DNA from 3 places in the Stenotrophomonas sp. YJH_SMC_36 genome. Region 1 is predicted to be linked to each of the others. Evidence: predicted binding sites of a transcription regulator. Region 1 holds the regulator's gene; each other region holds the start of a gene.
What was found. Region 1 encodes HrcA, which represses chaperone genes, less so after heat shock. Its sites were predicted from a motif close to TTNGCACTCNNNNNNNNNGAGTGCNAA; they were not measured.

Region 1 (10,570 bases):
TGCCCGCGCCTGCCGATCCGCGCCTGCAGCGGATCTGCCAGCACCTGCAGAAGCACCCCGGCGATGACGCCACGCTGCAGGACTGGGCGCAGTCACTGGAAGTGGATGTGAAAACCATCCAGCGCCACTTCGCCAACGAACTGGGCATGACCTTCGGCCAGTGGCGGCAGCAGGCGCGGCTGCTGGCGGCAATGGAACGGCTGGCGACCGGCGAGAAGGTCATCGATGTCGCACTGGCGATGGGCTACGACAGCCCCAGCGCGTTCACCAGCATGTTCAAGCGCCAGCTGGGGCAGACCCCGGCGGCGTTCTTCCGCTGACCCCATGCACAGAAACGCCGGGCATGGCCCGGCGCTACCGTTCAACGCTTGCGTTGAAAATTCAGGACGTCATCCGGTCCCAGAAGCCCTTCACGCCGTCCATGAAGGTGGCGGACTTCGGCGAGTGCTTGCGCGCTTCCTCACCGACGAAGGTGGCCTCGAACTGCTCCAGCAGCCTGCGCTGGTCGTTGGTCAGGTTGACCGGCGTCTCGACCACCACGCGGCAATACAGATCGCCCTCGCTGCGGCTGCGCACCGAACGCACGCCCTTGCCGCGCAGGCGGAACAGTTTCCCGGTCTGGGTCTCTGCCGGAATGCGGATCTCCGCTTCGCCACCCAGCGTCGCCACGCGCACGGTATCGCCGAGCGCCGCCTGCGAGATGCGGATCGGCACTTCACAATGCAGATCGTCGCCATCGCGCTGGAAGATGGGGTGCTCGCGCACGCGCACTTCCACGTACAGGTCGCCCGGCGGCGTGCCGGCCGGCCCCGCTTCGCCCTCGCCAGCCAGGCGGATGCGATCGCCGGTGTCGACGCCCGCCGGCACCTTCACCGACAGCACCTTGTCTTCCTCGACACGGCCATTGCCGTGGCAGGTCTTGCAGGGCTTGGCGATGATCTGGCCGCGGCCGCCGCAGTTGTGGCAGGCCTGCTGCATGGCGAAGATGCCGCGCTGGATGCGCACCTGGCCGCGGCCGTGGCAGACGTTGCAGGTCTCCACCTTGCCATCTTCCGAGCCGCTGCCATCGCAATCGCCGCATTCGGCCAGGGTCGGGATCTCGATGCGGCGCTCGACGCCACGCACCGCTTCTTCCAGGTCCAGCTCCATCACGTAACCGATGTCGGCACCGCGGCGTGCCTGGCGCGGACCGCCGCCGGCACCACCGAAGATGTTGCCGAAGATGTCGCCGAAGATATCGTTCATGTCCGGACCACCCGGACCGCCCCCGCCCATGCCGTGCTCGAACGCGGCATGGCCGTGGCTGTCATACATCCGGCGCTTGTTGCCGTCGGACAGCACCTCGTAGGCTTCCTTGCACTCCTTGAAGGAGGCTTCGGCGGCCGCATCACCCGGATTTCGGTCCGGATGGAACTTCATCGCGCAGCGGCGGTAAGCCTTCTTCAGCTCTTCTTCGTTGGCGGTGCGGGCCACGCCCAGCACTTCGTAGTAATCGCGCTTGCTCATATCGTGAATCGGCTTCCGGAATGTCGGGATTCGTCAAAGCGGAAGAGCGGAACCAGGTCCGCTCTTGCGTCGGGCGCCCCGACGCGCCGGAGGCGGTCAGGACCCTGATGCGACAACGGGACGCTGCCAGGCAGCGTCCCGCGTCGGTCCGGATCAGGACTTCTTGTCGTCCTTGACTTCGGTGAACTCGGCGTCCACCACGTCGTCGTTGCCCTTGCCCGCATTGCCGGCATCGGCGCCCGGGGCACCGCCCTGCTCTGCCGACGCTGCGGCGAACAGCGACTGGCCGGCTTCCTCCAGCACCTTCGACTTGGCTTCGATCTGTGCCTTGTCGTCGCCCTTCATCGCGGTTTCAAGATCGGCCAGAGCCGCTTCAACCTTGCCGATGACATCGCCGCCGACCTTGCTGCCGTGCTCGGTGATGGCGCTGCGGGTGCCGTGGATCAGGGCATCGGCCTGGTTGCGGGCCTGCACCAGCTCCTGGAACTTCTTGTCTTCTTCGCGGTTGGCTTCCGCGTCGGCGACCATGCGCGCGATCTCTTCCTCGGACAGGCCCGAGCCGGCCTTGATCTCGACCTTCTGTTCCTTGTTCGTCTTCTTGTCCTTGGCCGACACATGCAGGATGCCGTTGGCGTCGATGTCGAAGGACACTTCCACCTGCGGCAGGCCACGCGGCGCCGGCTCGATGCCGGACAGGTCGAACTTGGCCAGCGACTTGTTGAAGCGGGCCTGTTCGCGCTCACCCTGCAGCACGTGCACGGTCACGGCCGACTGGTTGTCCTCGGCGGTGGAGAACACCTGCGAGGCCTTGGTCGGGATGGTGGTGTTCTTCTCGATGATCTTGGTGAACACGCCGCCCATGGTTTCGATGCCCAGCGACAGCGGGGTCACGTCCAGCAGCAGCACGTCCTTGACGTCGCCGCCCAGCACGCCACCCTGGATCGCCGCACCCAGTGCCACGGCTTCGTCCGGGTTGACGTCCTTGCGCGGCTCCTTGCCGAAGAACTCGGTCACCGCCTGCTGCACCTTCGGCATGCGGGTCTGGCCGCCGACCAGGATCACTTCGCTGATGTCGCTCGAACGCAGGCCGGCATCGTTCAGGGCGACGCGGCACGGCTCGATCGACTTCTTGATCAGGTCTTCCACCAGCGCTTCCAGCTTGGCGCGGGTCAGCTTGATGTTCAGGTGCTTCGGACCCGACGCGTCAGCGGTGACGTACGGCAGGTTCACTTCGGTCTGCTGGGCGCTGGACAGCTCGATCTTGGCACGCTCGGCAGCGTCCTTCAGGCGCTGCAGAGCCAGCGGATCCTTGCGCAGGTCGATGCCCTGGTCCTTGTTGAACTCTTCCACCAGGTACTCGATGACGCGGTTGTCGAAGTCTTCGCCGCCCAGGAAGGTGTCGCCGTTGGTGGCCAGCACTTCGAACTGCTTCTCGCCGTCGACGTTGGCGATCTCGATCACCGAGACGTCGAAGGTACCGCCGCCCAGGTCGTACACAACGATCTTGCGATCCTTGTTGTCGCCCTTGTCCAGGCCATAGGCCAGCGCGGCCGCGGTCGGCTCGTTGATGATGCGCTTGACGTCCAGGCCCGCGATGCGGCCAGCATCCTTGGTGGCCTGGCGCTGGCTGTCGTTGAAGTAGGCCGGCACGGTGATGACCGCTTCGGTGACCTTCTCACCGAGGAAGTCCTCGGCGGTCTTCTTCATCTTCTCCAGTACCTTGGCCGAGATTTCCTGCGGCGCCATCTTCTTGGCGTCGCTGGTGGCCACCCACGCATCACCATTGTCATGGGCGAGGATGCTGTACGGGACGTGGGCGATGTCCTTCTGCACCTCGGCGTCGGTGAACTTGCGGCCGATCAGGCGCTTCACCGCGTAGAAGGTGTTCTTCGGGTTGGTCACCGCCTGGCGCTTGGCCGAGGCACCGACCAGGACTTCGCCGTCCTTGGTGTAGGCGACGATCGACGGGGTGGTGCGATCGCCTTCCGAATTCTCGATGACGCGGGCCTTGCCGCCGTCCATGATCGCCACGCACGAGTTGGTGGTGCCGAGGTCGATACCAATGATCTTGCCCATGGGGGAGACTCCTGAGAAATGCTGTGTGGATGTCAGTCCGGCCGCTCGGCCGGTGGATGAATGGGATGTGGGGGAGGCTCGTGGAACATTCAAGCCATCTCCCGAACGCTGTGTTCAGCCGTTCAAGGTTCGCCGGGCATGGCCCGGCGATGACGATCCGGGGGTAGCGCCGGGCCATGCCCGGCGGCCGCTCCCGGATCGACCGCTCAGTCGGCGGCCACCACCACCAGCGCCGGCCGCAGCAGGCGCTCGTTGAGCAGATAGCCCTTCTGGAACACGGTTACCACGCTGCCCGGGGCGGCGTCCGGGGCCGGCACCTGGCTGATCGCCTGGTGGTGCTCCGGGTTGAACGGCTGGCCGGTCGGGTCAATCAGGACCAGGCCGTTGTCGGCGGCGACCTTCAGCAGCTGCTTGTAGGTCAGCTCCAGGCCCTCGCGCAGCGGGTGCGGGTCGTCGCCGGCGGCCTTGAGGCCGGCATCCAGGCTGTCGAACACGGGCAGCAGTTCGCCCAGCAGCTTCTCGTTGGCGAACTTGCGGGCCTGCTCGATGTCGCGGGCCACGCGCTTGCGCTGGTTCTCCAGGTCGGCGCGCTCACGCAGCGCATCGGCCCTGACCTGCTCGACTTCCGCGCGCAGGCGCTCCACTTCGTCATTGACGCCTGCTGCGGCGGCCGCGTCGGCGGCGCTCTGCTGGGATTCGAAATCTGGATGTTCGTGGTTCATGTCTGGGTCCCTGGCGGTCACTCCCCGCCTCCATCCACCCTAGTGTGGGCGGGATGCTGCGTTTCAAGCGTCCGCGGCACCGGATCCGCGTCCGGTCGGTGAAAAGGCCGCCCCCAGCACGTCGGCGGTGGCCTGTACCAGCGGGATCATGCGGTCGTAGGCCATCCGCTTCGGCCCGATCACCCCCAGCACGCCCAGCACCTGCCCATTGGCCGCATACGGGGCGGTCACCAGCGAAACCCCCTGCAGCGGCATCATCCCGGTCTCTTCGCCGATGAAGATGCGCACGCCCGGGGCTTGGATGGTCCGCTCCAGCAGCTGCAGGATCTCGCGCTTGCTGGAAAACAGCTCGAACAGTTCACGCAGGCGCTCCAGGTCGGACAGGTCCTGGACCCCCATCAGGCGGGTCTGGCCCGCCACCAGCATGTCGTCGGCCGCGGGCTGCAGGGCCTGCTCGGCCAGTTCGATGCTGTGCGCCAGCAGCTGCTCCAGCTCGGAACGGGCATCGCGCAGCTCCAGCAGCAGGCGCGCCCGGATCTCCGCCAGCGGCAGCCCGGCGAAATGGGCGTTGAGGTAATTGGCGACCTGCTCCAGCTGGCCCGGGGCGAAGTCCTGGCGGGTTTCGATCACCCGGTTCTGGACCTCGTTGTCGGCGAACACTAGGATCGCCAGCACCCGGCGGCCGTCCAGCGCCACGAAATCGATCTGGCGGAAGGCGAACTGCTCGCGCCGCGGCGCGCTGACCACGCCGACGAAGTGGCTCATCGCCGACAGCAGCTCGGAGGCACTGCCGAGCAGGGCCTGGGTGCTGCCGCCACCGGCCAGTTCCTGGCGCAAGCGGGCCAGCTCGCCCTCGCCCGGCGGCTGCATCTGCAGCAGGCTGTCGACAAACACCCGGTAGCCATGCGCGGTCGGGATCCGCCCGGCGGAGGTATGCGGCGACGCCAGCAGGCCCAGGTCCTCCAGGTCGCCGAGGATGTTGCGGATGGTGGCCGGACTGACTTCCAGCCCGGCCACGCGCGCCAGCGTCTGCGAGCCCACGGGCTCACCATCCTGGATGTGGCGCGCGATCAGCGTGCGCAGCAGATGGCGCGCGCGCGGGGCGAGTTGGTCGGCGGAACCGTGCATGGAATCAACCTGTGAGACACGGAGACTAGATAATGGCGCCGGATCACCTTGGCAAGCCATTGGACCGCCCGCGTGCGCGTGCTAGCGTTGCGCGGCTCAGATACCCCCAGACCCATGCTCAGACACCTATCGATCAAGGATTTCGCCGTCGTCCGCGCTACCGAACTTGAATTCGGGCCTGGCATGACCGTGGTTTCAGGCGAGACCGGCGCCGGCAAGTCGCTGATGGTCGACGCGCTGGGCTTCCTGTCCGGCCTGCGCGCCGACAGTGGCGTGGTCCGCCACGGTGCCGCCCGTGCCGAGCTGTCGGCCGAGTTCGCGCTGGAGCATCTGCAGGCCGCACGCCAGTGGCTGGCCGACAACGAGCTGGACGATGAGGACCAGTGCCAGCTGCGCCGCGTGATCCGCGCCGACGGCGGTTCGCGGGCCTGGATCAACGGCCGCCCGGTCACCCTCGCCCAGCTGGGCGAACTGGCCGCGCTGCTGGTGGAAATCCACGGCCAGCATGAACAGCAGGCCCTGCTGGCGCGTCCTTCCCAGCTGGCCCTGCTCGATGCCTATGCCGGCAACGAGGAAGAGCGCCGTCAGGTCCGCCGCGCCGCAGCCGCCTGGCAGGCACTGGTCGATGAATCCCTGGCGCTGTCGCAGCAGGGCGACGTCAGTGACCGTATCGGTTTCCTCGAGCATCAGCTGCGCGAACTGGACCGTGAGGATCTGGAGCCCGAATCGATCCTCGCGCTGGGCGCCAGCCATCGGCGCCAGGCCCATGCCAGCGCGCTGCTGACCGCCTGCCAGGCCGCCAGCAACCAGCTCAACGGCGACGAGGGCAGCTCGGCGCTGGATCAGCTGCAGCAGGTGCGGCACGAACTGGCCCGGCTGATCGAACACGACCCGCGCCTGGGCGAGGTGGACAGCCTGATCGAAAACGCGTCGATCCAGCTGCACGAAGCCCTGTCCCTGCTCGACCGCGTGCACGACGACCTGGATGCCGACCCCGAGCAGTTCGAGGAGAACGAGCGCCGTCTCGGCCGCCTGCACGACCTTGCGCGCAAGCATCGCGTGCCGATGGACGAACTGGGCGCGCAGCGCGAGCGCATGCATGCCGAAGTGGAGCAGCTGCGCGGCGCCGACGAACGGCTGCAGCGCCTGGCCGGCGAGATCGACAAGGCCGCGGCCGCCTGGCGGGTGCAGGCCGAAGCACTGACCACAAGCCGGCGCAGTGCGGCGGCCGCGCTGTCGACCACCACCACCGGCATCATCGCCGAGCTGGGCATGGGCGGTGGCCAGTTCCTGATCGAGCTGGAACCCCAGGACGGCGGCAAGCCCGACCCGCAGGGCGCCGAACGCGTGGAGTTCCTGGTCGCGGCCAATGCCGGTCAACCACCACGCGCCCTGCGCAAGGTGGCCTCGGGTGGCGAACTGTCGCGCATCTCGCTGGCAATCGAAGTGGCCGCGCTCGACCTGGACGCCGTGCCGACCATGGTGTTCGACGAAGTCGACTCGGGCATCGGTGGCGCGGTGGCCGACATCGTCGGCCAGAAACTGCGCGCCCTTGGCGAGAAGCGCCAGGTGCTGTGCGTGACCCACCTGCCGCAGGTCGCGTCCAAGGGCCATGCCCACTACCGGGTCAGCAAGGCACCGGTGGAAGGCATGACCCAGAGTGCGGTGGAGAAGCTGGACCTCAAGGCACGCGAGGAAGAACTGGCACGCATGCTCGGTGGCGTCGAAGTGAGCAAGGAAGCGCGCGCGGCCGCCCGCAAGCTGCTGCAGGTCTGACGCCGGCGGCGTCGAGCGACGCCCGGTCCGTCCCACCGCAGGTTCACCCCAGCGGCCGCGCCAGATCCACCTTTTCCACCAGGAAATCCAGGAACGCACGCACCCGCAGCGGCAGATAGCCACCCTGCCCCAGAAATACCGCGTGCACCTCTTCCAGATCGCCGGGATTGGCCTCTTCCAGCACCGGCAGCAGCCGCCCGGCCGCTATGTCGTCCCTGACCTGGAACGCGGCCAGCCGGGCCAGCCCGAGCCCTCCCAGCACCAGCTGCCGCAGGGCATCGCCGTTGCTGGCGCGCGCATTGCCGCTGGTGGGCACGCGCAGCACCTGGCCGCCCTGCAGCAGCGGCCACCCCTGCATCGCCCGCGCATGGCCGATGTCCAGCCGGTTGTGCGTCTGCAGGTCGTCGACGTTGCCAGGCAGACCGTGTCGCTGCGCATAGCCGGGTGAGGCCACGATCATCATCCGCGTCGCCCCCAACCGTCGTGCCACCAGGCTGGAACTCTTCAGCGGACCGGCCCGCACGGCCACATCGGTGCGCTGCTCGAGCAGATCGATCACTTCATCGGTCAGGGTCAGGTCCACCCCCACCTGCGGGTGCTGCTGCAGGAACATGGGCAGCAATGGCAGCAGGAAATGCTGGCCGAAGGGCACGTTGGCATTCACCCGCAGCCGCCCGCGCGGTTCGGCATGCGCGCTCGCACAGCGCTCGGCCTCTTCCAGGTCAGCAAGCACGCGCAGCCCGCGCTCGTAGAAGGCGCAGCCCTCCGGGGTCAGCTGCAGCTGGCGGGTGGATCGCTGCAGCAGGCGCGTGCCCAGCCGCTGCTCCAGCCGCGCCACCAGCTTGCTGACCGCCGAGGGCGTCATGTCCAGGCTGCGGGCCGCCGCGGAGAATCCGCCGGTTTCGATCACCCTCACGAACACTTCCAGCTCGCCGGAGCGATTGATGTCGGGTCGCGCCATGGTGATGAATCCAGTTCACAGATGATTATCCAGGCGCAGTCTAGTTCACAGAAAGCGGCAGGGACACCATGGCCCCTCCTTCCGACGGACCCTTCCGATGAACCGCCTGAGCACGTTGACCACCGCTGCCCTGCTCACCCTGTCTGCAGCAGCCAGCGCCACGGCCGCCCCTCCCCGGCACTGGGTGGCCAGCTGGCAAGCCAGTCCACAACCGGTTTGGCAGGCAGACTTCCTGTTTCCGACGCTGATCCCCGCAGAGCTGGCCGACCAGACCTTCCGCCAGACCGTCCGCATCAGCCTGGGCGGCTCGCGCCTGCGTGTCCGCTTGAGCAACGCCTACGGGACACAGCCACTGCGGGTGGGCCGGGCCACCCTGGCGGCACATCCGGGCGAGGTGCCGCAGGCGCTGACCTTCGATGGCCAGCCCGGCGTGCTGATCGCGCCTGGCCAGGACCGGCTCAGCGACGCCCTGCCACTGCCCACGCGCAACCTGCAGTCGCTGCAGGTCAGCATCCATCTGCCACAGCCCACGCCGCTGCGGACGTTCCACTGGGACGGCCGGCAGACCAGTTGGATCGCGCCGGGTGACCAGAGCCTGGCTGCGGACCTGGACGGGGCCCGCAGCACCACGGCCCGCCTGCTGCTGTCCGGCATCGACGTCGAAACCGCAGCCCGCGCGCGCAGCGTGGTGGTGATCGGCGATTCGATCACCGATGGCGCAACGGCCAGCCTCGACCAGGACCAGCGCTGGACCGACCATCTCGCCGCACGGCTGGCACCGCAGGGAATCGCAGTGGTCAACGCCGGCATCTCCGGCGGACGCCTGCTGCGCGACGGCATGGGGGAATCCGCCCTGGCCCGCTTCCCGCGCGATGTCCTCGACCAGCCCGGTGTCGCCAGTGTGATCGTGCTGATCGGCATCAACGACATCAGCTGGCCGGGCACAGCGTTCGCGCGCGGCCAGGACCGGCCCGGGCTCGCCGAACTGCAGGCCGGCTATCGCAGCCTGGCCGGACAGGCCCATCGCCATGGACTGCGCATTGTCGGCGCAACCCTGCCGCCGTTCGCCGGTGCCCTGCCCGGCACCCCGCTGGACGACTACTACCAGCCGCACAAGGACGCACTGCGCCAGCAGCTCAATGCCTGGCTGCGGCAGGACAGCCCATTCGATGCGGTGATCGACCTGGATGCAGTGCTGCGCGACCCCGCCGATCCCTCACGGATGGCCGCCGCCTACGATTCAGGCGACCATCTGCATCCGGGCGATGCCGGCAACCGGGCCATGGCCGAGGCCGTGGATCTGCGGATGCTGATGCCGCCATCGCACCCGGCGGTCACTCCGCCGCGCTGACGAAAAACCCCGGGGCCAGCCCGGGGTCTCGTCGCAACCGGCACGCAGGGGGTGCCTATCTGCGCTTCTTGCGCACGTACAGCACCAGCGAGTGTTCTTCCAGCTCATAGCCGTGATCGGCCGCGATCTTGCGCTGCAGTTCCTCGATCTCGGTACTTTCGAACTCGATGATCTTGCCGCTGTCCACATCGACCATGTGATCGTGATGGCCGCCGCGGTCCAGTTCATAGACGGCCTGGCCGCCTTCGAAATTGTGCTTGAGCACGAGGCCGGCAGCCTCGAACTGGGTCAGTACCCGGTACACCGTGGCCAGGCCGATCTCGTCACCATGCTCCAGCAGCTGGCGGTAGATGTCTTCGGCGGTCATGTGGTGCTGGGCAGTGCGCTGCTCGAGCAGCGCCAGGATCCGCATCCGTGGATGGGTTACCTTCAGGCCGACTTTACGCAGGTCGTGGGTTTCCATAGGTCTCCGTTCATTGGCGATTTAGCGCCAGCTGCCTCGGATTGGGTCGCGGTGGCACGCCGGGAGTGTATCATCGGTTCGATTTCCCCAACCGCCAGTCCCGATGCGCAATCTCCTGTTGGTCGCCGCCGTCGCCCTGTCCACCACCGGGTGCGGCATCATCTACAAGCAACCCATCTATCAGGGCAACCTGATCCGGGAAGATGCCGTGGCCAAGCTGCAGGTCGGGCAAAGCAAGCAGCAGGTGAACGCGCTGCTGGGCACGCCCTCCGTGCCGGACCCGTTCCATGCCCAGCGCTGGGACTACACCTCCAGCCAGCGGGTCGACCGTCTCGGCCGCACGGAAGTGAAGAACTTCACCGTGTATTTCGAGAACGACGCCGTGACGCGCTGGGAGGGTGACTATTTCCCGGCCAACGACAAGGCGCTGGCCCAGCAGACCGTCCGCCAGTTCGGCCGCAACCTGCCGAAGGACAAGAAGAAGAAGGGCCGCTGAGGCCGCCGGCCCGTTCCGACGGACGGGCCCTGGCCCTCAACCGCCGAGCGCGCGACGCCGGCGGTTGTCCTTGGGATCGGCCTGCAGCGGG
Region 2 (10,570 bases), on a different contig from region 1:
CGCCCAGCCGCGACTGCTGGCCGAACTCGCGGGCCAGCATGCCGTCCACGGCATTGAGGGCCATGCGCAGCAGCATCCACAGCGGCAGGGCCAGATACAGCAGCGGTTGCTGTGGCGCACAGCACCAGACCACGACGGTGACCAGCAGCGAGACCACGGCAGCGGCCACGGTCACCGCATTGGCGGTGATCCCCGCGCGATGCAGGCCGCCTACGGCCGGACGCAGCAGGTCCTGGAAACGTCCTTTCAATGCATAGATCGACACGATCCCGCAGCTCCCTGGCAGTTCCGGCACAGCCTACCCGATTGGGAGCGCACCTCCGTCGAAATGTCCGCGGCGCGGCGCCGGCCAGGGCATACCGAAGGCGGCCGCAGGGCCGTTGGGGCCGGTCAATTTTGCCGCCGCCGCCCGCCGTCGGCCCCCACCGCCTACAATATCGGCCCCGCTCCGCTGCCGATTGCCCTGTCCCATGACTGCTGATCTGTTGCCCGTCCGTCGGGCCCTCCTCTCCGTTTCCGACAAGACCGGCCTGGTCGAGCTGGCCACCGCTCTGGCCGCCCGCGGCGTCGAGCTGCTGTCCACCGGCGGCACCGCCAAGGCGATCCGTGATGCGGGCCTGGCCGTGAAGGACGTCGCCGAGGTCACCGGTTTCCCGGAAATGATGGACGGGCGGGTCAAGACCCTGCACCCGATGGTGCACGGCGGCCTGCTGGGCCGCTCGGGCCTGGATGACGCCGTGATGGCCGAACACGGCATCGGCGCCATCGACCTGCTGGTACTGAACCTGTACCCGTTCGAATCGGTCACCGCCAAGGCCGACTGCACCCTGGCCGACGCGGTGGAGAACATCGACATCGGCGGCCCGGCCATGCTGCGCTCGGCGGCCAAGAACTTCGCCCGCGTGGCCGTGGCCACCGACCCGTCGCAGTACGCCGAGCTGCTGGGCGCCCTGGACACCCATGATGGCCAGCTGCCGGCGGCCACCCGCTTCGCCTTCTCGGTCGCCGCGTTCAACCGCGTCGCCCAGTACGATGCGGCGATCAGCAACTACCTGTCGGCGGTCACCGCCACCGACGCCGCCGTGCCGGTGCGTGCCGAGTACCCGGCGCAGATGAACTCCACCTTCGTCAAAGTGATGGACCTGCGCTACGGCGAGAACCCCCACCAGAGCGGCGCGTTCTACCGCGACCTGTACCCGGTGCCGGGCACCCTGGCCACCTTCCAGCAGCTGCAGGGCAAGGAACTGAGCTACAACAACCTGGCCGATGCCGATGCCGCGTGGGAATGCGTGCGCCAGTTCGATGCGCCGGCCTGTGTCATCGTCAAGCACGCCAACCCGTGCGGCGTGGCGGTGGGTGCCGGCAACGGCGATGCCTACGAGCTGGCCTACGCCACCGACCCGACCAGTGCCTTCGGCGGCATCATCGCCTTCAACAAGCCGCTGGACGCCGCCACCGCACAGGTCATCCTGGACCGTCAGTTCGTGGAAGTGCTGATCGCACCGGACTACGAGCCGGCGGCGCTGGAATACGCGCAGAAGAAGGCCAACGTGCGCGTGCTGCGCATTCCGCATGGCGACGGCCTGAACAACTTCGACAGCAAGCGTGTCGGCTCGGGCCTGCTGCTGCAGTCCTCGGACAACCGCGGCATGACCCGTGACGAACTGAAAGTGGTCAGCAGGCTGGTACCGACCGACAAGCAGTTCACCGACCTGCTGTTCGCCTGGAAGGTCGCCAAGTTCGTGAAGTCCAACGCGATTGTGTACGCCAAGGACAACCGCACCATCGGCGTCGGTGCCGGCCAGATGAGCCGCGTGTATTCGGCGCGCATCGCCGGCATCAAGGCGGCCGACGCGAACCTGGTGGTTGAAGGCTCGGTGATGGCTTCCGATGCGTTCTTCCCGTTCCGCGACGGCATCGATGCCGCCGCCGCCGCCGGCATCAAGGCGGTCATCCAGCCGGGCGGCTCGATGCGCGACGCCGAGGTGATCGCCGCCGCCGACGAGCATGGCCTGGCCATGGTGTTCACCGGCGTGCGCCACTTCCGCCACTGATCCGCATCACCAAGCCGGGCCCTGCCCGGCTTTTCTTTTCTGCTTACGAGAACCCTGTCCCATGAAGATCCTCGTCATCGGCTCCGGCGGCCGCGAACACGCCCTGGCATGGAAGCTGGCCCAGTCCTCCCGCGTCGATGAGGTACTCGTGGCACCCGGCAACGCCGGCACCGCCACCGAAGACAAGTGCCGCAACGTGGCGGTGAAGGTCACCGACATCGATGGCCTGCTGGCCCTGGCCCAGGCCGAAGGTGTTGAACTCACCGTGGTCGGCCCGGAAGTGCCGCTGGTGGCAGGCGTCGTTGATCGGTTCCGTGCCGCCGGCCTGCGCATCTTCGGGCCAACCGCCGCCGCTGCCCAGCTGGAAGGCAGCAAAGCCTACGCCAAGGACTTCCTGGCCCGGCACAACATCCCGACCGCGTTCTACGCCGTGCACACCGACGTGGAGGCGGCACTGGCCTACATCCGCGAGAAGGGTGCGCCGATCGTGGTGAAGGCCGATGGCCTGGCCGCCGGCAAGGGGGTGATCGTTGCAATGACCCTGGCCGAGGCCGAGGATGCGGTGCGCGACATGCTCTCCGGCAACGCATTCGGTGACGCCGGCGCACGCGTGGTGATCGAGGAATTCCTCGACGGCGAGGAAGCCAGCTTCATTTCGATGGTCGATGGCGTGCATGCGCTGCCGATGGCCACCTCGCAGGATCACAAGCGAGTCGGCGACGGTGATACCGGGCCGAACACCGGCGGCATGGGCGCATACTCACCGGCCCCGGTGGTCACGCCGGAGGTGCACGCGCGGGTGATGCGCGAGGTGGTGAACCCGACCGTGCAGGGCATGATCGCCGACGGCATTCCGTTCACCGGCTTCCTTTACGCAGGCCTGATGATCGATGCCAGCGGCGCACCGAAGGTGATCGAGTTCAACGTGCGCTTCGGTGACCCGGAAACCCAGCCGGTGATGCTGCGCCTGCAGTCGGATCTGGTCGAGCTGGTGGAAGCCGCCATTGATGGCCGCCTGGACCAGGTGCAGGCACAGTGGGATGCGCGCCCATCGCTGGGTGTGGTGCTGGCCGCGAAACCCTACCCGGAATCGCCAGTCACCGGCGATGTGATTTCCGGCCTGGATGAGGTGCCGGCCAGCGCCAAGGTCTTCCATGCGGGTACTGCACTGGACGCGCAGGGCAGGGTGGTCAGTGCCGGCGGCCGCGTGCTGTGCGTGGCGGCGCTGGGTGACAGCGTGCGTGATGCGCAGGCCAATGCCTACGCCGGTGTGGCCAAGGTCAGCTGGGCCAACGAATTCCACCGCAACGACATCGGCTGGCGCGCGATCGCGCGTGAGGGGTAAGGCCTGATAGATCCACCACGCAGCCTCCTGCATGGAACCAGATCACGGATTCTGGGAGTCTTCACCGTCCTCGGCATGGAAGCCGGGACGGTGCGCTTCGGGAAGAGGCGACGCACGTCAAGCGAAGGAAATTACGCTGAGTGAATCCGCTATTTCGCCGAGTCAAGATAACGTTTCCAGTTCTCGAAGAGCCGCGCAACGTTCTGCTCATGTGAGTGAGCAGACGGATCATACCCATCAGAAGCTGGCATGTACCTGACAAAGCTCTCCAGAGACTCCGGGTAATCAAAATCAGCGTAGATCCTCTCAACCTCTCCGAGCGGATCAGCAATCTCATCGCGCTTGGCGTAGGCGTCCGCGAGAAATGCAACAAGCCATCTTCTGAGAATCTCATCCTCGTTTGAGTTCTTATCGAATGCCGCCAACTGCGCAGCTACGCTATTACGCTCATCGGGAAGAACCCCTTCAAGCCTTTCAATCAAGGCGTTCAGATTGAACTTCTCTTCCAGTTCCTTCTGCTCCGACGCGCAGTGCTTCACAACCTCAAAGTCAATCAGATGGCGCCCCAGTGCCCATGCCACCTCGGTCTGACTCCAGGGTCCATAGGGTTGAATACAGTCATACGTTCTCATGGACACTCACTTCTTGTTTGGTATTCCGTTCATGCTGCCACCTTCCACAAATCTTTGATGGGTCAAGTCGCCAGCCTTGTCGACTATGTATTCAAATCGACCGGCCTTTCCATTGAGTTCACCTGGCAGCTGCGTCAGAGTGCGGACCACGCCGTCACCTCCTGTCAACGGAGTATGAACACCCGCTTCTGCAGCCGTCTCTCGCATAAAGGTCGCCGAATTGTGCCCAGCGTCGGCTTTGAGTGCACTTCCCACAGGTCGGGAATTCAGAAGTGCCCGACCTTCAACACTCAGAGCTTTGGATGCCGCCACACCTGCTCCACCGGCACCTGTAACTCCTGCGATATCAGCAGCGATACTGGTAGCTGCTGATACGACACTTGGATTGGCCATCGCAACCATGCCAGCTTCGATCAGCACTGGGGCAGCCATTGCCGCTGTAACAGCGATTGCGGCCGGTCTCATCGGCTCGTATACGGCGCCATTTCCGGCAGCAATATCCCTCCGATGCTGCTCAACGAATCGCTCTGCGGCCTGCCTTCCATCCCCATCGACGAACCTGTAGGGATTCCCGTTCGCGTACCGATACCTATTGAACTGCTCAACTGGCTTTTGGTGAGCGGTGACTGGGTCCACTGACAAAAACACACCCAGTTGTGGATCCATGTAGCGCTGTTGCATGTAGCTCAGCCCTGTGGCCAGGTCGCTCACATGTCCGGCGTACCCAGGTCCATCCGTGACCTGACCGCCTACCACGGCCCCGTAGGGCTCGTAGTCATATCGTTTGATGACGTTGCCGTTGGCATCGCTTTCGGCCACAACCGAGCCGAGGGCATCAGTGTGAATGTATGTGATCGTTGTCTGGGCGATTGCGGATGGTGACAGGCCAAGGCCCATCAGCAGCAAGCAGCACAGCCAGGCGCCTATGACACCAAGCTTGCGAGTTCGATCTTCAAATGCCCCGAAGCGGGTCGACACACCGCCTGCAGTTCCCCCGAACCTGCGCATCATTCCAATCCATGAAAGAGCCTTGAAGCAAAGCTTGGCATTCATAGCACAGGTAGGCAGTCATCGGAGTCCAACTCCAGGACTGAGGCCAAAGGGACCATTCTGAATTGGACCAGGCCCTTGGCTATAAACCTCGCGAGGGCTTGAACGGCCACCGGAAGCGCATGACTGCCAGCCATGGGCTGGTACTACTGAAGCAGCCGATCAGCGGCCTGCATTACCAACTGCCATGCCGGCCGAACAAAAAAAGCCCCGACCAACGCCGGGGCTTTTCATCAGAACGGGTTCCGGAAATAGGAACCGAACCTAAGATCCATGCCTTACGCGGTGAACAGCGCCTTCATCTTCTTCAGGGCATTCGCCTCGACCTGGCGGATGCGTTCGGCAGACACGCCGTACTCGTCTGCCAGTTCCTGCAGCGTCACCTTGCTGTCCGCATCCAGCCAACGGCGGCGGATGATGTCACGCGAACGCGCATCCAGTTCGGCCATGCCTTCGCGCAGCAGCTGCAGCTGGTTGTCCTCGCTGTCGGCACGCTCGTAGGCCATCGACGGATCTTCATCGTTGGCCACCAGGTATGCGGCCGGCGACGGCGGCGCATGATCGTCATCCTCGTCGCTGGGCGCATCGAAACCGATATCGCGACCGGACAGGCGCGACTCCATTTCCATGACCTCGCGCTCGGACACGTTCAGATCCTTGGCCACCGCGCTGACTTCCGCGGCGTTCATCCAGCCCAGGCGCGTCTTCGACTTGCGCAGGTTGAAGAACAGCTTGCGCTGCGCCTTGGTGGTGGCGACCTTGACGATGCGCCAGTTCTTCAGGATGAACTCGTGCATCTCGGCACGGATCCAGTGCACGGCGAAGGAAACCAGGCGCACGCCCATGTCCGGGTCGAAGCGCTTGACCGCCTTCATCAGGCCGATGTTGCCTTCCTGGATCAGGTCGCCCAGGGCGAGGCCATAGCCGTTGTAGCCGCGGGCCACGTGCACCACGAAGCGCAGGTGCGAATGCACCAGCTCACGGGCAGCGTCCAGATCGTTGCCGTCGCGGAAGCGACGGGCCAGGTCCTGTTCGTCATCGACCGACAGCACCGGGATCTGGTGCACGGCACCGATGTAGGCGTCCAGCGAACCGAGCGCACTGGGAATCGGGAGATTGTTTGCCACAAGGGCAGTAGAGGTGTTCTGGCTCATAGGCACCCATCTTAGCAGTCCGGGATTTGGACTGCTAAAGGAGGAAAAAGTTCCAGCATCCTATTGATGCAACACTGGTCCCAAACAGAGCCCTACCGTAGCGCGATTTGATGACAGTGGCGAGCGCGCTTTTCGGGATTCACAATCCCTTGGAATTCAACCAATTACCTGCCGGGAACCGACCGATTCCGGTCAAGCGGAGCTGAACGGGCCGTTCCGGAGGCCCATTCAGGCCAGGAAACGTTGCCCGGTGTTCAGGCCCGGCTGCCGGCGGAGGTCAAAGCGCCGCGCGCGGCGGCAGCGACCAGTCGATCGGCGCCTGCCCGCGACGCTGCAGGTAGTCGTTGGCCATCGAGAAATGCCGGCAGCCGAGGAAGCCACGATGGGCCGACAGCGGCGAGGGATGCGGGGCTTTCAGCACACGATGGCGCCGGGTATCGATGACCTTGCCCTTCTGCTGCGCGTAGGCCCCCCAGAGCATGAACACCAGGCCTTCGCGTTCGCGGTTGAGCACATCCACCACGTGGTCGGTGAAGCCTTCCCAGCCGCGGCCCTGGTGGGCGCCGGCCCTGCCCTCCTCCACCGTCAGCACGGCATTGAGCAGCAGCACGCCGCGCTGCGCCCACGGCACCAGGCAGCCGTGATCGGGACGGGGGATGCCGAGGTCGCCCTCGATCTCCTTGTAGATGTTCAGCAGCGATGGCGGCACCGGAACGCCGGCGGGCACCGAGAAGCTCAGTCCGTGCGCCTGGCCGCGCCCGTGGTACGGGTCCTGGCCCAGGATCACCACTTTCACCTGTTCGAACGGCGTGGCGTCGAACGCCGCGAAGATCTGCGGCCCCGGCGGGAACACCGCCGCGCCGGCCGCCTTGCGCTGGCGCAGGAAGGTGGAGAGTTCGCGCATCTGCGGCTGCAACAGGTAATCGCCGACCTGCTGCTTCCAGCTCGGTTCCAGCTGGATCGTCGGGGTGTCCACTACGTCATCGGTCATCGCAACAGGGGTCCATCGTTCAAGCGGGCCAGGCGCAGCTGGAACAGCACCTTGGTCACCAGCAGGCGCTCCTCGATCGGCTTCAGCACCAGATCATTGGCACCGGCCTGCAGCAACCCGGTCTGGTTGTGTGGATTGCCGTCGCCGGTCATCACCAGCACCGGCAGTCGGCGTTTGCCGTAGCCGAAATCCACGCGCACGCGCTGCACCACGTCGCGTCCGCTCAATTCGCCCTTCAGGGTGACGTCGGTCAACACCAGGTCGATGCGGTGGCGGCTGCGGCCCAGCGATTCGGCCGTGAGCAGGGTGAAGGCCTCTTCGGCACTGACCACGTGCAGCACGTTGAGCTGTTGGCGTTCGAGCATGCGCTTGGTCGCCTCCGCCACCACCCGGCTGTCCTCGATGTAGAGGATGGTCGCCCCGGGAATGGTCTGCGGCTGCACATAGCCACGGATGAAGGTCGCCAGCGCCTCATGGCCCAGCGCCTTGTCGAAATAGTCGGTGACGTACTCGGTGAAGCGCCGCTGCTCCAGATGCTGCTGCGCATCGCCGGAGACCACGATCACCGGCACGTACGCCTGGCCGGCAGCTTCGCGGACCGTCCGCGCCAGCGCCAGGCCGTCGCCGTCACGCAGGGTCAGCGAGGTGGTGACCAGGTCTACCGGCCCCTGGGCCAGAGCCTGCTGGGCATCCTCGATGCTGTCGCAGCCGATCACCTCCACGCCCGGCAGATCACGCTGCAGCACGTCGGCGATCAGCTTGCGCACCAGTTTGGAACCGTCGACCACCATCACCCGCGTAGCGGGCCCTTCAAGGTGCTTCAGCGCTTGCGGTTGCATGCCGGTCTCAGGTGTCGGTCGGGCGGGTCTGGCGGAGGAAGTGGCCGGTGACCAGCCACGCGCCCAGCCATCCCAGCAGCAGCGTGCCCAGCAGGACCAGGCTGCCATGCAGCAGGTCCAGGCCGTGCAGCACGAACGGGCTGCCGTAGCTGCGTGACAGGTCAGCCAGCGGCGCGCGCAGGGCGGCGCCGGCAACACCGATCAGGGCCAGCGCCACCGCGCCGGCGCCCAGCCCATACCAGGCGCCCAGATACAGGAAGGGCCGGCGGATGAAGCCATCGCTGGCGCCGAGCAGCTGCAGCACGCCGATTTCCTCGCGCCGTGCCTGGATGTCGAGGCGCACGGTGTTGCCGACCACCAACGCAGCGCCGACGCCGAGCAGCACCGAAAGCACCTGTACCAGCCGTGCGCCGAACGCCAGCCACGCATCCAGCCGCTGCCGCCACAGCGCATCGTGCTGCACCAGATCGGCCTCGGGCAGGCTTTCCAGCGCACGCGCCAGACGCGCATCGTCCTTGCCCTGCCCCGGGGTGATGACCAGCAGCGAAGGCAGCGGATTGTCATTCAGCGCGTCGATCGCCTCGCCAAGGCCGGCATCGCGCAGCTCCTGCAGCCCTTGCTCGGGCGTGCGCACGGTCACCTCGCCGACGTCATCGCGGTCGCGCAGCTGGCCGGCCAGGCGCAACGCACCCGGGCCATCCACCGTGCCCTTGAGGAAGACATTGATGTCGCGCGACTGCTGCACGCTGCCGGCGAAATGCTTGAGGTTGTCCAGCGCGATCGACAGGCCCAGTGGCAGTGCCAGCGCCAGCGCCATGACCATCACCGTCAGCAGGGTCGCCCACGGCTTGCGGCAGGCGCGGCCCAGGCTGAACACCACGCTGTGCACGTGGTGCTGGAACCACACGCCGAGACGCGAGGGTGCGGCGGCTTCGCTGTTTTCGTTCTTCGCCATGCGTTACTCCGCCAGATCCTGCGGCGAGATGTCGTCCACCAGCCGGCCGTGGTCGAGAATCAGCACGCGCTTGCGCATGCGACGCAGCAGGGGAAGGTCGTGGCTGACCACCAGCACACTGGTGCCGCGCGCGGGCAGCTCGGCAAACAGGGCCATGATCTCCGCCGCCAGGGTCGGGTCCAGGTTGCCGGTCGGCTCATCGGCAACCAGTAGCTTGGGTTCACCCACGATGGCGCGGGCGATGCCCACGCGCTGCTGTTCGCCGGCCGACAGCTGCGACGGCAGCGCCTTCTCGCGATGGCCCAGGCCCATCCGTTCCAGCACGGAACGCACGCGCTTGCCGATGTCGCCACGGCGCGTACCGCGCAGGATCAGCGGCAGTGCCACGTTCTCGGCGATGGTCCGGTCCATCAGCAGGCGATGGTCCTGGTACACCGCACCGACCGCGCGCCGATGGCGCGGCACGTCGCCGCCGCGCACCTTCAGCAGGTTGCGCTCGTCGAAGACCACCGCGCCGCGGCTGGGCCGCTCGTCGAGGTGGATCAACTTGAGCAGGGTGCTCTTGCCCGCCCCGGAATGGCCGGTGACGAACAGCATTTCGCCCGGCGCGACCTCGAAGCTGACGTCGATCAGTGCTTCGTGGCCACCGGCGTACTGTTTGCTGACATTGTCGAAGCGCAGGACACTCATGCCCCGATTATGCAGGACCGGCGCGAAGTATCGATAGCGCCGGGACGCGCCCGGGTGGAATCGTTGATCTGCCGCTGTGCGCGCCGGGCATGGCCCGGCGCTACCGCTGACCGGGCGCGCCGATCAGCCGCCCGACAGCATCCGGCGGATCTTGCGGCCGATGCGGGTCAGGAACGAGTCGGCGGCGTCGGTGCTGCGCACCGGCTTGGCCACCACGTGAACCGGCGTCACCGGCGAGGCACCGTTGCCGGCGCTGCCGTTGGCGACCATCGCCTCGCCACCCTCGACCGGACGGCCATGGCGACGACGACGGCGCTTGCGCGGCTTGCGCTCGCCGTCCGCCGCGAGCTCCGGAGCACCTTCGGCACGCGGCGGACGCGGCGGGCGCGGGGCCTGGGCCGGGGTGCCGGACCCGGCACCTTCCACCGGCGCGGTCGCGCCCTGCTCGCCTTCCACCCGCGGCCTGCGCGGACCACGCGAGCGGCGTTCGCCGCTGCGCTCGCCCTCGCGGCGCTCGCCACGGCCGGCGCCGGAGCGACCACCGCTGCGGCCACCGCCACGACGCTCTTCCTCGGCGGCGCGGGCTTCGCGCGCCTCGCGGAAGATCTGGCCGACGCTCTCGTTCTCGTCACCGTCCTCGCCAGCGACCGTGGCCGGGCGTTCCGGACGCGGCAGTGCGGTCATCAGTTCCTTGGTGACCGGCTCGGACGGAATCTTCTGTTCGATGTAGGCCTCGATGTCCGGCAGGCTCATCGCATAACGCTCGCAGGCGAAGCTGATCGCGTCACCCTCTTCGCCCAGGCGTGCGGTACGGCCGATGCGGTGCACATAGTCTTCGGCGTCGAACGGCAGGTCGTAGT
Region 3 (10,570 bases), on a different contig from region 1:
AAGCTGCGGCTGCTGCACGTCGATGCCAGCGCGCGCAGGCGGGGCATCGGGCAGCGACTGGTGGACGAGGCGATGAGCTTCGCGCGCGCGGTGGGCTACAAGCGCATGGTGCTGTGGACCAATGCCGCGCTCATCGACGCCCGCGGCCTGTACGAACGGGCCGGCTTCGAACTGATGACCGAGCAGCACGAGCAGCTGTTCGGCCAGCCACAGGTGTCCCAGCTCTGGGCGCGCTCACTGGTCTGACCGGGATCAGGACGCGTGGATGCCGGCCGCGGCCAGGCTTACAGCCGGGCCCACGTCTGCACTTCGCCGGCGGCAAACGGCCCCAGCTTCTGCTTCACGATGCGGCCCTGTGCATCCACCAGCACGCTGTAAGGCAGCAGCCCCTGGGCATTGCCCAGCTGCACGCTGGCATCGCGCGGACCGGGCGTCTCCAGCACGATCGGGTAGTCCACCGGCACCCGCTGCAGGAAACGCTGCACATCTTCGGGTGTATCCAGCGCCAGCCCCAGCACCTGCACGCCGTCAGGTTGCTGCGCCTGCGCGAAGCGCGACAGTTCCGGCATTTCCTCGACGCAGGGCCCGCACCAGCTGGCCCAGACATTGATGAGCAGCGGCCGGCCGGCAAAACGCTGGCGCAGATCGAGCGGCTGTCCCTGCAGGTCCGGCAGCACCAGTGCGGGCAGGGCATCGCCTGCCTGCAGCACGGGCAGCGGTGCTGCAGGTGGCTGCACGTCTGGATCGCCAGCGTCTGCCGCCGGCACCGGCGTCAGCCGATGGCCGGCCCACAGGCCCAGTCCGGCAGCCAGCACCGCGGTCCACAGCAGCGCTGGCCGTTGCCACCTCATCGTGCGGTGCGCAGCAGCGCTTCTTCGACCACGGCCTGGGTAAGCAGGGTCGGCAGCACCGTCGGCGGTGCGCCGGGCCCGTACACCACGTAAAGCGGAACGCCCACGGCCTTGTGCTCATCGAGGAAAGCGGTGATCTGCGGGTCCACGTTGGTGTAGTCGCCGCGCATGTACACCGCGTTGGTGCGCCTGAGCAGCTCCCTGAACTCCGGTCGCGACAGCACGGCGCGCTCGTTCGCCTTGCAGCTCACGCACCAGTCGGCGGTCATGTTGACGAACACCACGCGGTTGTCGGCACGCAGGCGGTCGAGCAGCTGCGGCGAATACTCCACGACGTTCTCGCTGGTGGCCTGTGCCGCACGTGCCGGTGGCTTCAGCTGGGTCACGCCCCACACCGGTACCAGCGCGGCGATTGCCAGCAGCACGCCCAGCAGGCCGGCGGCGCGCTGGCTGCGCCAGCGGCTGCGCTCGAACAACCACAGGCCCAGGGCCAGCAGCAGCAGTCCGCCCAGCGCCAGCGCCATGCCGTCCACGCCACGCTGCTTGCCCAGCACCCACAGCAGCCACAGTGCGGTGGCATACATCGGGAACGCCAGCACGTGCTTGAGCGTTTCCATCCACGGGCCGGGCTTGGGCAGGCGCCGCGCGAGCGCCGGCACGAAGCCGATCAGCAGGAACGGCAGGGCCAGGCCAAGACCCAGGAACAGGAACACGGCCATCGCCTGTACGGGCGTGGCAACGAAGGCATAGGCGACCGCGCCTCCCATGAACGGACCGACGCACGCGCTGCCGACCACGCAGGCCAGCGCACCGGTGAAGAAATCGCCGGCCGGACCGCTGCGACGGGCGAGTGACTGGCCGAGGTTGCCCAGGCCACCGCCGAGGGTGAACACGCCGGACAGGCTCAGGCCAACCGCAAACATGATGTAGGCCAGTGCCGCGACCACGCCTGGGTGCTGCAGCTGGAAACCGATGCCCACCGCATTGCCAAGCATGCGCAGGCCGACCATCAGCGCGCCGATCACCGCGAAGGCGACCAGTACGCCCAGCGTGTACCACATGGCGTGGCTGCGGGCGCGCTCGGCGCTCTCACCGCTCTGTGCCAGGCCCAGCACTTTCAGCGACAGGATCGGCAGCACGCAGGGCATCAGGTTCAGTACGAGACCACCGGCCAGTGCCAGCAGCAGCACCCACAGGAACGAACGGTCCGGATCCGGGGTGGTGGCCGGCGGGCGGGTACGCAGCGCGTTGTCGCCCCGCGCATCGGCGGCGAACCCTGCCTGCGCGCCGTCCACATCGGTACGCGCCGGTTCGCTGTTCGGCACGGTCGGCAGCAGGCGCAACGGGGTGCCGTTGGCAGCCTCGCGCGGTGCGGCGCTGCCCGCCGGCAGCGGTCGGATCATTTCGCTGCGTGGCGCAGGCTGGCCGGCGTGGGCGCTGATCTTTCCCGCGGGGATCGACAGCTTCACCCGGCGGGTCATCGGCGGGTAGCAGATGCCATCGGTCTGGCAACCCTGGAAGGTCACCACCAGTGTGCTGTCCACCGCGTCGGTCACCGTGCGGCGCAGCGGCAGCGGCACTTCGACCTGGTTGAAGTACACCGACACATCGCCGAAGTGCTCGTCGCGATGCGACTGCGCGGCGGGCCAGCGCGGCGTATCTGCCAGCACACCGGCACTGCCTTCCAGCTTCAGTGAAGTGCGATCGCGATACAGGTAGTAGCCCGGCGCGGGACTGAAGCGCAGCAGCAGGGTGTTGCCATCGCTGGCGATCGCGTCGAAGCCGAAGGCTTGTTCGGAGGGCAGCGGAAGCGCCTGGCTGTTGCTGCTGCCGGGCAGGCGCAGGCCACCACCGCTGCCGGCCCCGGCAAGCGGAGTGTTGAACGCGTTCACGCCGGTGACCCGCGCGGTTGGCAGGGCGGCTGCGGCGCCACCGCCACCACCGGGCAGTGTCACCTGGACCACGCGCTTCTGCGGCGGGTAGCAGACACCGGCATCGGCGCAGCCCTGGTAGCGCACTTCCAGGCTGAGGGTGCCGGCCGCATCCGTCGGGGCGCCCGGCAGCGAAACCTGCAGGCGTTCGCGGTAGGTCTCGACCTCGCCGAAGAAATCGTCGTGGTGCTTGGTGCCGCTGGGCATCTGCAGCGCACCGGCATTGAAGGCCGGGTCGGCCTTGACGCTGGTGCGGTGGCGATAGAGGTAGTACCCCGGCGCGATCTTGAACTGCAGCTGGATCTGGTTCCGCTCCGGCGCACTGGCGGTCAGCGCGAACGCCTGGTCCACCGGCAGCAGATCTTTCTCGTCCAGGGCGAATGCAGGCAGGGCCAGCGAGAGCAGGGCGCACAGCGCGGCGGCACGGGCAAACAGATTCATCAAGCGGTGTCCTCCCGGGTCTGCGCCCGGATCCAATCCAGATAGGCCGGCAGTCCGGCCCGGGCTTCGACCGCGATGCACTCGGGGAGTTCATACGGATGCAGTTCGACGATCCGTACCATCGCTGCCTCCACGCGGCTGGCCGTAGTCTTCACCAGCAGCTGCAGCTCGGCATCGGTAGTGACCTCGCCCTGCCAGCGGTAGGTCGACTGCGCCCCTTCCAGGCGCGTCACGCAGGCGGCCAGGTGCTCGCCGACCAGCGCATGCGCGATGCGCTCGGCACTGGCCCGGTCCGGGCAGGTGGTCAACAGCAGCAGGACGGGATCGACGGTCGGCATGACCGTCGAGTATAGGGCCGCCGCCGGATCAAGGTCCGGCGGCGGCGATGGACCGCTGCGTTGCGCGGTCAGTTGGCCAGCTGGCAGGTCGCCGGCTTGGCCGAGGTGAACAACGCCGGCGTCGCCCACTCGGGGTGGTCGATGAACGGGTTGCGGTTGCCCTGGAAGCTGTAGATCACGTCGTTGCGCGCGCGCTCGGCGTCGTCCGGCGGATCGGACAGATGCCAGTCGATCAGGGTCGAGAGCAGGCCCATGTAGGCCGGCGAACTGCTGGTCCTGACGATCCGGCTGCGGTCGTCGGTCAGCTCCAGGTCCGGCTCGGACTGGCCGGTGGCTGCATCCTTGCCGCCCTCGTAGCGGATCGCCATGTACATCACCGCGCGCGCCATGTCGCCCTTGCGATGGCCCCACACCTCGAAGGTGCCGGTGTTGCCGTCCGGCGTGCGCACCCAGTTGGAATTGCCCGGGTAGCCGCCGCTGCCGCCGCCATGGCCGTTGTTGGCCTCGGTGGCGCGCTCGCCACAGTTGGCATCGCACTTGCCGAACGGCTTGTTGCCGCGGTCGGCATTCCACTGCGCATCGGTCAGGTACAGCATGTGGGTGTCGGTGTAGGGCGCGTAGGGCAGGCCCTTGTCGCCGGTGGTGCTGGCAAAGCCCAGCGAGTTCGGCCAGGTGTGCTCGCGGTTGTAGGTCAGGCCGCTGCCCGTGCCAGCGCGATCGCTGACCTTGGCGTAGCTGCGGTTGCGATAGGCATCGAGGATGCGGTTGGGATTGTTCGGATCCTCGTCGGCGATCTCCAGGATGGTCCAGGTGCTGGTGCCCGACCCGCTGTACGGATAGGCGGTGTGGCCCTTGATGGTCGCGTGCAGCGAGCAGCGCAGCTGGCTCGGGCTGGAGGTGTTGACCCTGGAGTAGTAGCCCGCCGGTACGCCGGGATTGCCCGGATCGGGGTTGCCCGTGGCGCTGGCCACGGTGAAGGCGATGCGGCTGTCGGCAGCCGGATGCGCGCCCTGCAGGTCGGTGATGCGCGCGGCGCGGATGTCGAAGCGGCAGGCCTCACCGGCCACCAGCGCGGTGTTGGTGGACAGCTTCACGCTCCTGCCGCTGGCCGGGTGGGTCAGCGGTACGCTGCCGGAGGCGCCGCAGCTCAGCGCGAAGGCGCCGCTGGCCAGGTTCACCGTCTCGCTGAACACCACTTCCAGATCGGCCGCGGCCGGGAACGTGCTGCTGCCCTGGGCGGGGGTGGTGGTGGACACCGATGGCGGCGTATTGGGACCGGGCGTACCCCCACCGCTGAAGGTCTGGCCGTTGTTGCAGCTGCCGAAGGTGTGCGTCGCCGATTCGGCCCAGGTGAAGTGGGCGTACTGGCTGCCGCTGCCCGTCAGCTGCAGTGAGGTGCCAGGGGCCGTGCTGTTGGTCTCGGCCACCGGAATGTTCTGGCTGGTCATGCCTGCGGCAGGACCGCCGGAGGCAGTGATCGTGCCCTCATAGCTGAGGAACTGGACCACCTTGCCGCTGGCGTCGACCAGCGCGATGCCGTCGTTGGGACCGTTCTGGATGCCGTTGGTCGGATAGCTGACCACGGCCAGGGTGGCGCTGCCGCACCCGGCCGCGCTGCCGGCAGGGACGGCCGTGTTGGCGTACACCGAAGCGGCCGACGGCGTGCTGCCGTTATAGAGATACAGCCGATAGCCGGACAGATCCTCGCCGGCGGTGGCCACGACCTCGATCGCCTCGCCGACGTCACCGGCTGCGGTGCTGTCGTCGTAATGCAGTTCGTTGATGAAGACCTCGGCCTGGGCCGGCGCGGTGGCCAGGGCCAGCACGCAGGCGGTGGCGAGCGGGGACAGCAATCGCATCGACGACTCCTTGTGATTGGGAATGCGCGGCCGAGCCTAAGGCCGATCCAGTGACACTTTGTCGTAAATGAACGTCAGATATCTGACAGTGCGACGTTGGTCACCTAATTCGGGGCCGCCCCACCGCACTGCCGCAGCGTCCGGCGCGGAAACTTTTTTCGCTATGCCCCTTGAAAGCCTCCCGGGGGGCTCCATCTCTGCCGTGCTCCCGACCTTGTCGGGTTTCTTCACGTGCGGTTCTGGCACTCGCCTGGTGCGAGTGCTAACATCGCCGGACTTTTTTAGACCAATCAATCACTTAAGAGGTCTCCTATGAGCATCAAGCCGCTGCACGACCGCGTTGTGGTCAAGCCGATCGAAGCCGACGAAATCTCCGCCGGTGGCATCGTCATCCCCGACTCGGCCAAGGAAAAGTCCACCAAGGGTGAAGTCGTGGCCGTCGGCCCCGGCAAGCCGCTGGACAACGGCAGCGTGCGCGCGCCGTCGCTGAAGGTCGGTGACAAGGTCATCTACGGCCAGTACGCCGGCAGCTCGTACAAGAGCGAAGGCGTCGAGTACAAGGTCCTGCGCGAAGACGACGTGCTCGCCGTCATCGGCTGAGCCCCGCCGCGACCTGTTTCAACCTGATCCCCACATCCCAGCCGCCGGGCACGGCCCGGCGCGACCAATGAGGTAATTGCAATGGCTGCCAAGGATATCCGTTTCGGTGAAGACGCCCGTTCGCGCATGGTGCGCGGCGTCAACGTTCTCGCCAATGCCGTCAAGGCCACCCTCGGCCCGAAGGGCCGCAATGTCGTGCTCGAGAAGAGCTTCGGCGCCCCGACCATCACCAAGGACGGCGTCTCCGTCGCCAAGGAAATCGAACTGGCTGACAAGTTCGAGAACATGGGCGCGCAGATGGTGAAGGAAGTTGCTTCGCGCACCAACGACGACGCCGGCGACGGCACCACCACCGCCACCGTGCTGGCCCAGGCCCTGATCCGCGAAGGCGCCAAGGCCGTTGCTGCCGGCATGAACCCGATGGACCTCAAGCGCGGTATCGACAAGGCCGTCGTGGCTGCCGTCACCGAGCTGAAGAACATCTCCAAGCCGACCGCTGACGACAAGGCGATCGCCCAGGTCGGCACCATCTCGGCCAACTCGGACGAGTCGATCGGCCAGATCATCGCTGACGCGATGAAGGAAGTCGGCAAGGAAGGCGTGATCACCGTTGAAGAAGGCTCGGGCCTGGACAACGAGCTGGACGTGGTCAAGGGCATGCAGTTCGACCGCGGCTACCTGTCCCCGTACTTCATCAACAACCAGCAGTCGCAGACCGCTGACCTGGATGACCCGTTCATCCTGCTGCACGACAAGAAGATCTCCAACGTCCGTGACCTGCTGCCGGTGCTGGAAGGCGTCGCCAAGGCCGGCAAGCCGCTGCTGATCGTGGCCGAGGAAGTCGAAGGCGAAGCGCTGGCGACCCTGGTGGTCAACACGATCCGTGGCATCGTCAAGGTCGTGGCCGTGAAGGCCCCGGGCTTCGGCGATCGTCGCAAGGCGATGCTGGAAGACATGGCCGTGCTGACCGGCGGCACCGTGATCTCCGAAGAAGTGGGCCTGTCGCTGGAGAAGGCCACCATCAAGGACCTGGGCCGCGCCAAGAAGGTGCAGGTCTCCAAGGAGAACACCACCATCATCGACGGCGTGGGCGACAAGGCTGCGGTCGAATCGCGCGTTGCGCAGATCAAGACCCAGATCCAGGACACCTCCTCGGATTACGACCGCGAGAAGCTGCAGGAACGCGTGGCCAAGCTGGCTGGCGGCGTTGCCGTGATCAAGGTGGGTGCGTCCACCGAAATCGAAATGAAGGAAAAGAAGGATCGCGTCGACGACGCCCTGCACGCTACCCGTGCAGCCGTTGAAGAAGGCGTGGTTCCGGGCGGCGGCGTTGCACTGGTCCGTGCGGTCACCGCGTTGGCCGGCCTGAAGGGCGCCAACGAAGACCAGAACCACGGCATCCAGATCGCCCTGCGCGCGATGGAAGCCCCGCTGCGCGAGATCGTCGCCAACGCCGGCGAAGAGCCGTCCGTCATCGTCAACAAGGTCAAGGAAGGCAGCGGCAGCTTCGGCTACAACGCCGCCACCGGTGAGTTCGGCGACATGCTGCAGTTCGGCATCCTGGACCCGACCAAGGTGACCCGTTCGGCGCTGCAGAACGCGGCCTCGATCGCTGGCCTGATGATCACCACCGAAGCCATGGTTGCCGAAGCTCCGAAGAAGGACGAGCCGGCCCTGGGCGGCGCCGGTGGCATGGGCGGCATGGGTGGCATGGGCGGCATGGACTTCTAAGGTCCGCTGTTCCCGATGAAGTGAAAAACCCCGCCGCAAGGCGGGGTTTTTTTTGTGGGCGTTCCGCCCCCTCTGCTGGACGTGGACCGTGGTCCACCTGTCAGCGCACGAATGCCTTCGTGGCGCCGTATTCCCAATCCCACGGCACCCCCGTCTCGCCCAGCACGAAGCGCACCAGTGCCGGAAAGGCCGCTTCGGCGCGCACATCGTTGCCCAGGATCACCACGCAGCGTTGGCCTTGTTCGACGCACACCAGCGTGTTGCCCACCGCATCGTCATGTCCGCCCTTGTAGAAGCCTGCGCCCTGTGGACCGGTGAATGTCACCACGCCCAGTCCCGCAGCCAGGTTTCTGCGCCGCTGCGCCACCGGCAGTTCCGGCTGCAGCGTCGGGAACTGGCTGGCGGTGGTGATCGGCAGCTGCGGCCGCACCAGCTCCCGGCGCATCGATGCCGACAGCCCCTGGCCACTGACATAGCCGGCCGCGAAATTGCCCATGTCGGCGATGGTCGTGTCCATCGAACCGGCGGCACGCACGCGGCTGCGTTCATCGTGCGGTTCCGTCGTGCCTTCGGCGGTCCAGCCGTCGGCCAGATTCGTGGCGAAATCCTCGCGCCACATCATGCTGGTGCGGGGCATGCCGAAGCGGTCGAATACGCGCTGCTGCATGAGCGTACCCACGTCCTGGCCCAGCCCGCGCTCCAGCACGAACTGCAGCAGGATCAGGCCTTCGCCGGAATAGCCATAGCGGCTGCCCGGATCGAAGTGGAATTTCAGTTTTCCGTCCGGCTCCAGGAATGCAAAGTTGGCAAAGCCGCTGGCATGGTTGAGCAGCAGGCGCGGGGTCAGCCGGCGCCAACGTTCGTCGCCGGCCAGCACGGTGTAATCGGCGTACTTCTTCGGCTCGGCCGGATAGTCCGGTAGCGGTCTGTCCAGCGCGCTGGCGATGCTGGCATCCAGATCGATCACCTTGTCCTGTGCAAGCTGCGCGATCAGGTGGCCGAAGGCCATCTTGGTCAGCGATGCCGCATACATCACCGTGTCGGTCTGCAGCGGTTCGCCGGCAGCGTTGCGCTCGCCATAGGCGGCGACGTGCACGACCTTGCCACCGTCGACGACGGCCACTGCCATCCCGCGGGCGTGAGCCACCTGCATCAGGCGCTTGGCTTCGGCATCGATCCGGGCCGGGGAGGGCACGGGAGGGGGAGCGGCCATTACGGCGGCGGGGAACAGCGTCAGCAACAGCAGGACGGCACGGCGCATGCGTGGAACTCCTGGCGGGACGTGGCGCGATGCTACCGCAGCTTCGGCTGCTTGCAGCCCCCTGCGCGAGGAGTGCGCCCGGCCGGGCCCGGCGGCAGGCCCCGTAGGTGTTGCGTTCCATCCCGTCATGAATATGATTAGGCGCCTAAACATATTGGAAATCACTGTGCTTGAGGCAAAACATGGCGCCCTTCTGGACGAGGCCCGGCGACGTGGCCACGCCAATGTCGCCCTGCTGCATCTGTGCTTCCAGCTGCTGTCGCTGTCCTCGGCGATCGATCGCGACTGCGCCAGCCGGCTGGCACCGCACGGGCTCAGTGAAGGCCGCTTCATCGTGCTGTTCCTGCTGCACGGTGCCGGCGGCACACTGTCGCCGCATGCGCTGGCCGAACGTGCAGGCGTGACCCGCGCCACCATCAGCGGCCTGCTCGATGGCCTGCAGCGCGAAGGGTTGCTGCAGCGGCGCAGCGATGCGGACGATGGCCGTCGCCTCCAGATCGTGCTGACCGTGCAGGGCAAGCGCTTGGCCGAAGACCTCTTCAATCAGCACACGCAGTGGATCGCGGGCCTGTTCAACGGCCTGGACACTGCCGAGCAGGTGCAGCTCTCACAGCTGCTGGCCAAGGTGTGGCAGCACACCGGCGGCGGACGGAAGGACCCGCAGTGAGCGCAGCGATCAGCCCGGCGCGAAAGCATCAACTGGATACCGGGACAGCCGCCAGCACGCATCTGGCGGAATGTCTGGCCGTCGATTTCGCGGTGTTGCTGCAGACCGTTGCGGTGCTGCCGGAGACTGCCATTCAATGCATGCGCGATGCCGCCAGCAAAGGCATTACCCAGCGCATGGTTCTGGCGGCAACGCTGTTGCGTGAGGCCAGGCAGGGTGATCCTGCACAATGGCAGTCGCATGCATCCGACACCGTGCGCGGCTGGGCCTGCTACCTGATCGGTGGCGATGCCACCGCCTCCCTGCCGGTGAAGCTGGAGAAGATGCGCCCGTTGGCCGATGATCCGCATTTCGGCGTGCGCGAATGGGCGTGGCTGGCGCTGCGCACCGACATCGTTGCCGGGCCACTGCTGGCGCTTGAATGCCTGCAGCCGTGGACGCAGGAACCGTCCGCCCATCTGCGCCGGTTTGCCTGTGAAGCACTGCGTCCCCGTGGCGTCTGGGCGGCGCACATCGCTCTTTTCAAGCAGCATCCCGAACACGCGCATTCGCTGCTGGAGGCACTGGCTGATGATCCCGAACGCTATGTGCAGGATTCCGTCGGCAACTGGCTCAACGATGCCGGGAAGACCCAGCCGCAGTGGCTGCGTGACCTGTGCACACGCTGGCAACGCGAGCGCGACAGCCCTGCCAACGCCTACATCCGCAGGCGCGCACTGCGTTCACTGTGATCCGGCGGGTGCCGGCCCATGACCGGGCCATCGGGCCCGGTCACATTGCGCGGACGCGGCTAGTGGGGCTGCAGGCGTTCGGCCGCATGCGTGGCCAGCCCCAGGGATGCCAGCATCAACCCTTCCATCACCCGGTCGCTCACGTGATGTTCGGGCGCGG

Region 2: the regulator HrcA is predicted to act here: its motif matches at 6,247-6,273, upstream of rpoH (RNA polymerase sigma factor RpoH).
Region 3: the regulator HrcA is predicted to act here: its motif matches at 5,660-5,686, upstream of AC5P76_RS08300 (co-chaperone GroES).

Annotation. Positions count from the first base shown of each region.
Region 1 is NZ_JCAFTD010000002.1:282,739-293,308, forward strand. It holds gene AC5P76_RS04455 (AraC family transcriptional regulator) at 1-320, shown strand, start outside; gene dnaJ (molecular chaperone DnaJ) at 382-1,506, opposite strand; gene dnaK (molecular chaperone DnaK) at 1,660-3,582, opposite strand; gene grpE (nucleotide exchange factor GrpE) at 3,789-4,304, opposite strand; gene hrcA (heat-inducible transcriptional repressor HrcA) at 4,368-5,432, opposite strand; gene recN (DNA repair protein RecN) at 5,547-7,208, shown strand; gene AC5P76_RS04485 (LysR family transcriptional regulator) at 7,252-8,169, opposite strand; gene AC5P76_RS04490 (SGNH/GDSL hydrolase family protein) at 8,267-9,520, shown strand; gene fur (ferric iron uptake transcriptional regulator) at 9,576-9,983, opposite strand; gene AC5P76_RS04500 (outer membrane protein assembly factor BamE) at 10,087-10,479, shown strand; gene AC5P76_RS04505 (RnfH family protein) at 10,516-10,570, opposite strand, start outside.
Region 2 is NZ_JCAFTD010000003.1:331,355-341,924, reverse strand. It holds gene AC5P76_RS08125 (CDP-alcohol phosphatidyltransferase family protein) at 1-265, opposite strand, end outside; gene purH (bifunctional phosphoribosylaminoimidazolecarboxamide formyltransferase/IMP cyclohydrolase) at 471-2,054, shown strand; gene purD (phosphoribosylamine--glycine ligase) at 2,116-3,399, shown strand; gene AC5P76_RS08110 (DUF2247 family protein) at 3,549-4,031, opposite strand; gene AC5P76_RS08105 (RHS repeat domain-containing protein) at 4,038-5,084, opposite strand; gene rpoH (RNA polymerase sigma factor RpoH) at 5,360-6,235, opposite strand; gene ung (uracil-DNA glycosylase) at 6,513-7,226, opposite strand; gene AC5P76_RS08090 (response regulator) at 7,223-8,065, opposite strand; gene ftsX (permease-like cell division protein FtsX) at 8,073-9,020, opposite strand; gene ftsE (cell division ATP-binding protein FtsE) at 9,024-9,710, opposite strand; gene rhlB (ATP-dependent RNA helicase RhlB) at 9,834-10,570, opposite strand, start outside.
Region 3 is NZ_JCAFTD010000003.1:374,211-384,780, forward strand. It holds gene AC5P76_RS08275 (bifunctional helix-turn-helix transcriptional regulator/GNAT family N-acetyltransferase) at 1-246, shown strand, start outside; gene AC5P76_RS08280 (TlpA disulfide reductase family protein) at 285-851, opposite strand; gene AC5P76_RS08285 (protein-disulfide reductase DsbD family protein) at 848-3,226, opposite strand; gene cutA (divalent-cation tolerance protein CutA) at 3,223-3,561, opposite strand; gene AC5P76_RS08295 (endonuclease) at 3,630-5,420, opposite strand; gene AC5P76_RS08300 (co-chaperone GroES) at 5,733-6,020, shown strand; gene groL (chaperonin GroEL) at 6,102-7,751, shown strand; gene AC5P76_RS08310 (serine hydrolase domain-containing protein) at 7,852-9,012, opposite strand; gene AC5P76_RS08315 (MarR family winged helix-turn-helix transcriptional regulator) at 9,179-9,679, shown strand; gene AC5P76_RS08320 (DNA alkylation repair protein) at 9,676-10,410, shown strand; gene AC5P76_RS08325 (hypothetical protein) at 10,470-10,570, opposite strand, start outside.